One region of the Streptomyces sp. NPDC058092 genome, then DNA from elsewhere that is predicted to be linked to it. Evidence: riboswitches for the same ligand, from Rfam matches in the RefSeq annotation. Region 1 holds a riboswitch; the other holds the start of a gene.
What was found. Region 1 has a riboswitch for glycine ahead of gcvT (glycine cleavage system aminomethyltransferase GcvT). Riboswitches for the same ligand answer to the same signal wherever they lie in the genome.

Region 1 (3,637 bases):
ACCGAGGCCATCAGCACCTCTTCGAGCTCATTGGCGGGCCATCCGCTCCGCGGATGGGACTGACCCTGTGCCGGAATGTCCACTGCTTCCCCTTCTTCCCCAAGCTTTCCGGCAGAAGGTTAACGTCCGGCTCCCGGGCCCTGTACGTCCGCGAACGCGATCCGGGCCAGCAGCCCGGCCGCCTCCCTGTCCAGCAGCACCGCCGAGGCGCACCCGGGCGGCAGCAGGCCGGTCTCGGTGCCCCGCAGCAGCCTCCCCACCGCCCTGCGGTGCCGGGCGAAGGCGTATCCGGAGACGCCGCGACCGCGTTCCCGCTGGCCGTCCCTCGCCGTCTGCGGTGTGACGTCGAGCAGGACGAGGTGCAGGACGCGGCCCCGGCGCCGCGCGGCACGGGCCAGCCAGCCGCGTACCCACGCCTGGGTTCCGCAGTCGTGGACGACGACGGACTCACCGGAGCGCAGCACCCGCCACAGTCCCCAGTAGTGGGCGACGCGGACGAGGGGACGGTAGAGGGCGTACGGCACTAACCCGGGCACGAGCCCCGCCCAGCGGTCCCGGGTGTCCTGGGAGTCGATGGCGTGGGCCGTCGTCACCGCCCGCCGGATGAGCGTGGATTTGCCGCTGCCGGGCAGCCCGGACACCACCACCACGTCGCCCGCCGCGAAGTGCAGGCTGCGCGGGCTGCGCCCGCCCCGCTCCCGCAGGTCCCGCACGACGGGCGCGTGCGGGCCGCGCGCTTCCGTGACAGGCACCGCCCCCGGTTGTGCGGGCATCGCGCCGTGCGCGACCCCCGCGGTCGTCGCGTACCGCTGCAACGTCATCGCCCCTCCCCCTGCCGGATCACCCCACACATGCCCCTGAAGTGTAAAGAAAAGGTAATGCGGCACAACCGTCCACGCCGTTGATTCCCGCGAGGGACCGGGGACCCACCCCGGCGCGATGCGTGCGATGATGACCCGGCCAACTGCATAAAGGCCGCTTGAATCCGCGCGGGAGAGTTCCGGTCACTGCATGTGCCGGGCGCCGAAGGAGCAAGTTCCTCCCTTGAATCTCTCAGGCCCCGTACCGCGTGGATGAGGCAGATCTGAAAAGCGGGCCGCTCTGCGGCTCCACCCAAGGTGCAAGCCGAACCCTTCAGGGGGCTCTCGGCGAACCTCTCAGGTTCCGATGACAGATGGGGAGGGATCGTCTCCGTCGTCATGCCCTGGGAGCCCCATCCATGAGCACCGCCCCCCGTCTCACCGCCCTCGATGCCCTGCACCGTTCGCTGGGCGCGACCATGACCGACTTCGCGGGCTGGGACATGCCCCTGCGGTACGGCAGTGAACGCGACGAGCACAACGCGGTCCGCACCAGGGCCGGTCTCTTCGACCTGTCGCACATGGGCGAGATCACCGTCACCGGCCCCGAGGCCGCGGCCTTCCTGAACTTCGCACTGGTCGGCAACATCGCCACCGTCGCCGTGGGCCGCGCCCGCTACACGATGATCTGCGCCGAGGACGGCGGCATCCTGGACGACCTGATCGTCTACCGGCTGGGCGAGACCGAGTACATGGTGGTCGCCAACGCCGGCAACGCCCAGATCGTGCTGGACGCGCTGAGCGCGCGGGCCGACGGTTTCGACACCGGGGTGCGCGACGACCGCGACGCGTACGCGCTGCTCGCCGTCCAGGGGCCCGAGTCCCCCGCCATCCTGGCCGCCGTCACCGACGCCGACCTGGACGGCCTGAAGTACTACGCCGGTCTGCCCGGCACCGTCGCCGGTGTCCCCGCACTGATCGCCCGTACCGGCTACACCGGCGAGGACGGCTTCGAGCTGTTCGTCGCCCCCGAGCACGCCGAGCAGCTGTGGAGGGCCCTCACCGAGGCGGGCGCCTCCCGTGGCCTGATCCCGTGCGGGCTCTCCTGCCGCGACACGCTGCGTCTGGAGGCGGGCATGCCGCTGTACGGGCACGAGCTGACCACCGGGCTGACCCCGTTCGACGCCGGTCTCGGCCGCGTCGTGAAGTTCGAGAAGGAGGGCGACTTCGTCGGCCGCAAGGCCCTCCGGGCCGCCGCCGAGCACGCCGAGACCGCCCCGCCCCGCAAGCTGGTCGGCCTGATCGCCGAGGGCCGCCGCGTGCCGCGCGCCGGCTTCTCCGTGGTCGCCGGGGGCGAGGTCATCGGCGAGGTCACCTCGGGCGCCCCGTCGCCCACCCTGGGCAAGCCGATCGCCATGGCGTACGTGGACGTCGCGCACGCCACGCCCGGAACCGCGGGCGTCGGAGTGGACATCCGGGGCAGCCACGAGCCGTACGAGGTCGTGGCGCTGCCGTTCTACAAGCGTCAGAAGTGACGTCCGCGCACCTCGGAAGTGACGTAGTCCCGTCTCACACCGTAAGACCACCGTTCATCAGCACTCCCTCGCGTACAGGAGAATTCAGGTCATGAGCAACCCCCAGCAGCTGCGTTACAGCAAGGAGCACGAGTGGCTGTCGGCCGTCGAGGACGGTGTGGCCACGATCGGTATCACCGAATTCGCCGCCAACGCGCTCGGCGATGTCGTCTACGCCCAGCTCCCCGAGGTCGGTGACACGGTGACCGCGGGCGAGACCTGCGGCGAGCTGGAGTCGACCAAGTCGGTGAGCGACCTGTACTCGCCGGTGACCGGTGAGGTCACCGCCGCGAACCAGGACGTCGTGGACGACCCGTCGCTGGTGAACTCCGCTCCGTTCGAGGGCGGCTGGCTGTTCAAGGTACGCGTCGCCGAGGAGCCGAAGGACCTGCTCTCCGCCGACGAGTACACCGAGTTCTCCGGCAACTGAGACCCAAGGGACCACCTGATGTCGCTTCTCAACTCCTCCCTCCACGAGCTGGACCCGGACGTCGCCGCCGCTGTCGACGCCGAGCTCCACCGTCAGCAGTCCACCCTCGAAATGATCGCTTCGGAGAACTTCGCTCCGGTCGCGGTCATGGAGGCCCAGGGCTCCGTCCTCACCAACAAGTACGCCGAGGGCTACCCGGGCCGTCGCTACTACGGCGGCTGTGAGCACGTCGACGTCGTCGAGCAGATCGCCATCGACCGCATCAAGGCGCTGTTCGGCGCCGAGGCCGCGAACGTCCAGCCGCACTCCGGTGCGCAGGCCAACGCCGCCGCGATGTTCGCGCTGCTGAAGCCGGGCGACACGATCATGGGCCTAAGCCTGGCCCACGGCGGTCACCTGACCCACGGCATGAAGATCAACTTCTCCGGCAAGCTCTACAACGTGGTCCCGTACCACGTCGACGAGACCGGCGTCGTGGACATGGCCGAGGTCGAGCGCCTGGCCAAGGAGTCCAAGCCGCAGCTGATCGTCGCCGGCTGGTCCGCGTACCCCCGTCAGCTGGACTTCCCCGCCTTCCGCCGCATCGCGGACGAGGTCGGCGCGTACCTGATGGTCGACATGGCGCACTTCGCGGGCCTGGTGGCCGCGGGTCTGCACCCCAACCCGGTGCCGCACGCCCATGTCGTCACGACCACCACGCACAAGACCCTCGGCGGTCCGCGCGGTGGCGTCATCCTGTCGACGCAGGAGCTCGCCAAGAAGATCAACTCCGCGGTCTTCCCGGGCCAGCAGGGTGGTCCGCTGGAGCACGTGATCGCGGCCAAGGCGGTCTC
Region 2 (3,637 bases), on a different contig from region 1:
AGCATCGATTGATGTGAGAGCCGCGCCCACCATCCTGCATCTCGACATGGATGCCTTCTACGCCTCTGCCGAGCAGGCGGCGAAGCCCAGCCTGCGAGGAAAACCGGTCGTGGTAGGTGGGCTGGGGCCACGCGGAGTCGTCGCCACCGCGTCGTACGAGGCACGGCGCTTCGGAGTCCATTCGGCGATGCCCATGGCGCAGGCCCGGCGGCTGGCCCCCAATGCGGCCTATCTGGTGCCCCGCTTCCTGCTGTACCGGACGGTCAGCGACCAAGTGATGGAGCTGCTGGGGCGGCTCACCCCGCTGGTCGAGCCGCTCAGCCTGGACGAGGCCTTCGTGGACCTGGAAGCCGGTGGGGCGGCCGATGACACGGCTTCCGCGCTGGAGATCGGCGGGCAGCTGCGTACGGCCATCAAGGCGGTCACCGGGCTGACCGGCTCGGTCGGGCTCGCCGGCTCCAAGATGCTGGCCAAGATCGCTTCGGAGCAGGCCAAACCGGACGGGCTGCTGCTCATCGAGCCGGGCACGGAGCGGGAGCTGCTCGCACCGATGCCGGTACGGATCCTCCCCGGCGTCGGGCCCGCGACGGCGGATCATCTGCGCCGCGCCGGGATGACGACCGTCAATGACCTGGCCGAGGCGGGTGAGGCGGAGCTCGTACGGCTGCTGGGAAAGGCACACGGCGGCTCGCTCCACCGGATGGCGTTCGGATACGACGACCGGCCCGTCGTCGCGGAGCGGGACGCGAAATCGGTGTCGGTCGAGGACACCTTCGACGCGGACCTGCACGACCGGGTGCGGGTCAGGACGGAGGTGGAGCGGCTGGCCGGCCGATGCGTCCAGCGGCTGCGGGGTGCGGGGCGGTCCGGGCGGACGGTGGTGCTGAAGGTGCGCCGGTACGACTTCTCCACGCTCACGAGATCCGAGACGCTCCGTGGGCCGACGGACGACCCCACGGTGGTCCGGGAGGCCGCCGCGCGGCTTCTGGAGGCGGTGGACACCACCGGAGGCGTACGGCTCCTGGGGGTGGGCGTCACGGGGCTCGCCGACTACACGCAGGAGGACCTCTTCGCACAGGCGGCCGGTGAGCGGGCCGCGACCGGGGAAGCGGCGGAGGAGGATGCGGTGGACGTGGGGGCCGAGCCGGCCGGCGGTGCGGGGGAGGAGACCCCCGAGACCTCCGAACAGCTCGCCGCGCGACGCTGGCCCGCCGGACACGACGTACGCCATGACGTCTACGGCCATGGCTGGGTGCAGGGCAGCGGTGTCGGCCGGGTCACGGTGCGGTTCGAGGAACCGGAGTCGGCGCCCGGCCGGGTGCGCACCTTCCGGATCGACGACGCGCAGTTGCAACCGGCCGATCCGCTGCCGCTGGTGCGGAATCCGGTGGACTACTCGTCCTGGCCGGCCAGTCTGCCGAAGTCCCTGTCCGGGCCGGTCTCCTCGGGAGGGGAGTCCAGACCGTAGTGCCGGTAGAGCTGGAGCTCCTGTTCCGGTGAGAGATGGCGACCGACGCCGAAGTCCGGTGCGTCCTTGATCAGCGCCCGGTCGAAGGGGACGCGGAGCGAATCCTCCACGAACTCGCTGGGTTCCAGCGGGACGAACGCGTCCCGGCTGAAGAGTCCGGTACGTACGGCTGCCCACTCGGGTACACCGGTCGCGTCGTCGAGGTACACCTCGTCCACGGTTCCGATCTTGGTGCCCTTGCGGTCGAACGCCTTGCGGCCGATCAGGCTGCGCGGATCGATGTCGGTCTGCACGGTCCCTCCCACTGGTCGCGGCTACTCCACAAGCACTACAAAAGTGCAGATCCGGGGGGTTGGCCACTCGAGAATTCCGCCAAGAATCCCGCTGGTAGGCTGGTCGTGGCTGCTGACCCCGTGCGGGAGAGTCCTCCGGAGCGAATCCGGAGGCGCCGAAGGAGCAAATCCTCCCCGGAATCTCTCAGGCCCCCGTACCGCGCGGACGAGGTCACTCTGGAAAGCAGGGCGGGTTCCGTGCGGCCGAGCGCCGTCGGTTCCCTTCCTCACCGACGGTGAAAGCCGGTACGCCGCAAGGCGCGCCGGTGAAGCTCTCAGGTTGAGATGACAGAGGGGGAGGCCGTCCGGGCACCCGCGCCGTGGTGCCCCTCGCAGGTCGTGACAGACCAGGAGGCCTCCACCATGACCCCCCGTCGCACTCCGCTCTCCCAGCTGGAGCAGGGTATTCCGTTCGAGCAGCGCCACATCGGTCCCGATGACGAGGCGCAGTCGAAGATGCTTGCCCAGGTCGGTTACGGCTCGCTGGACGAGCTGACCGCGGCCGCGGTGCCCGATGTCATCAAGAGCGCGGAGGCACTCCGGTTGCCGGCCGCCCGCACCGAGGCCGAGGTCCACGCCGAGCTGCGCGCCCTGGCCGGCCGCAATCAGGTGCTGGCCCCGATGATCGGGCTCGGCTACTACGGCACCTTCACTCCGCCGGTGATCCTCCGCAACGTCATGGAGAACCCCGCCTGGTACACGGCCTACACGCCGTACCAGCCGGAGATCTCGCAGGGCCGCCTGGAGGCGCTCCTCAACTTCCAGACGATGGTCGCCGAGCTGACCGGGCTGCCCACCTCCGGCGCCTCGCTGCTCGACGAGGGCACCGCGGCCGCCGAGGCCATGGCGCTCTCGCGGCGCGTCGGCAAGGTCAAGAACGGCGTCTTCCTGGTCGACGCCGACGCCCTGCCGCAGACGATCGCCGTCATCGAGACCCGCGCGGAGCCCTCCGGTGTCGAGGTCGTCGTCGCCGACCTCTCCGACGGCATCCCGGCAGAGATTGCCGAGCGCGGCGTCTTCGGTGTGCTGGTGCAGTACCCGGGCGCCTCCGGAGCGGTGCGGAACGTCCAGCCGTTGATCGAGCAGGCCCACGAACTGGGTGCGATCGTCACGGTCGCCGCCGACCTGCTGGCCCTGACCCTGCTCACCTCACCGGGCGACCTGGGCGCGGACATCGCGGTCGGCACCACGCAGCGTTTCGGCGTGCCGATGGGCTTCGGCGGACCGCACGCCGGCTTCATGGCCGTACGCGAGAAGCTCGCCCGCAGCCTGCCCGGCCGCCTCGTCGGCGTCTCCGTCGACGCGGACGGCAACAAGGCCTACCGGCTGGCGCTGCAGACCCGCGAGCAGCACATCCGGCGCGAGAAGGCCACCAGTAACATCTGCACGGCTCAGGTGCTGCTCGCCGTCATGGCCGGGATGTACGCCGTCTACCACGGCCCGGACGGGCTGCGGACGATCGCCCGTCGTACCCACCGCTACGCGACGATCCTGGCCGAGGGCCTGCGCGCCAGTGGCATCGACGTCGTGACCGGCGCCTACTTCGACACCCTCACCGTGCGCGTTCCGGGGAAGGCCGCCGATGTCGTGGCCGACGCCCGCGAGCGCGGCGTCAACCTGCGGCTCGTCGACACGGACCTCGTCTCCCTCGCCTGTGACGAGACCACCACCCGTACGCAGATCGCCGCCGTCTGGGCCGCGTTCGGCGTCGGCGGGGACGTCGAGGCGCTGGACGCCGCGGCTGCCGACGTGCTGCCCGAGGGCCTGCTGCGCACCGACGAGATCCTCACCCACCCGGTCTTCCACCAGCACCGTTCCGAGACGGCGATGCTGCGCT

Region 2: another riboswitch for glycine. It lies ahead of gcvP (aminomethyl-transferring glycine dehydrogenase); the one in region 1 lies ahead of gcvT (glycine cleavage system aminomethyltransferase GcvT).

The regions. Positions count from the first base shown of each region.
Region 1 is NZ_JBHVSY010000010.1:246,950-250,586, forward strand. It holds gene ACFVV1_RS19190 (enhanced serine sensitivity protein SseB) at 1-83, opposite strand, end outside; gene ACFVV1_RS19195 (AAA family ATPase) at 120-821, opposite strand; glycine riboswitch at 981-1,078, shown strand; gene gcvT (glycine cleavage system aminomethyltransferase GcvT) at 1,220-2,335, shown strand; gene gcvH (glycine cleavage system protein GcvH) at 2,427-2,804, shown strand; gene glyA (serine hydroxymethyltransferase) at 2,823-3,637, shown strand, end outside.
Region 2 is NZ_JBHVSY010000034.1:70,238-73,874, reverse strand. It holds gene ACFVV1_RS36600 (DNA polymerase IV) at 14-1,468, shown strand; gene ACFVV1_RS36595 (PRC-barrel domain-containing protein) at 1,393-1,761, opposite strand; glycine riboswitch at 1,875-1,971, shown strand; gene gcvP (aminomethyl-transferring glycine dehydrogenase) at 2,164-3,637, shown strand, end outside.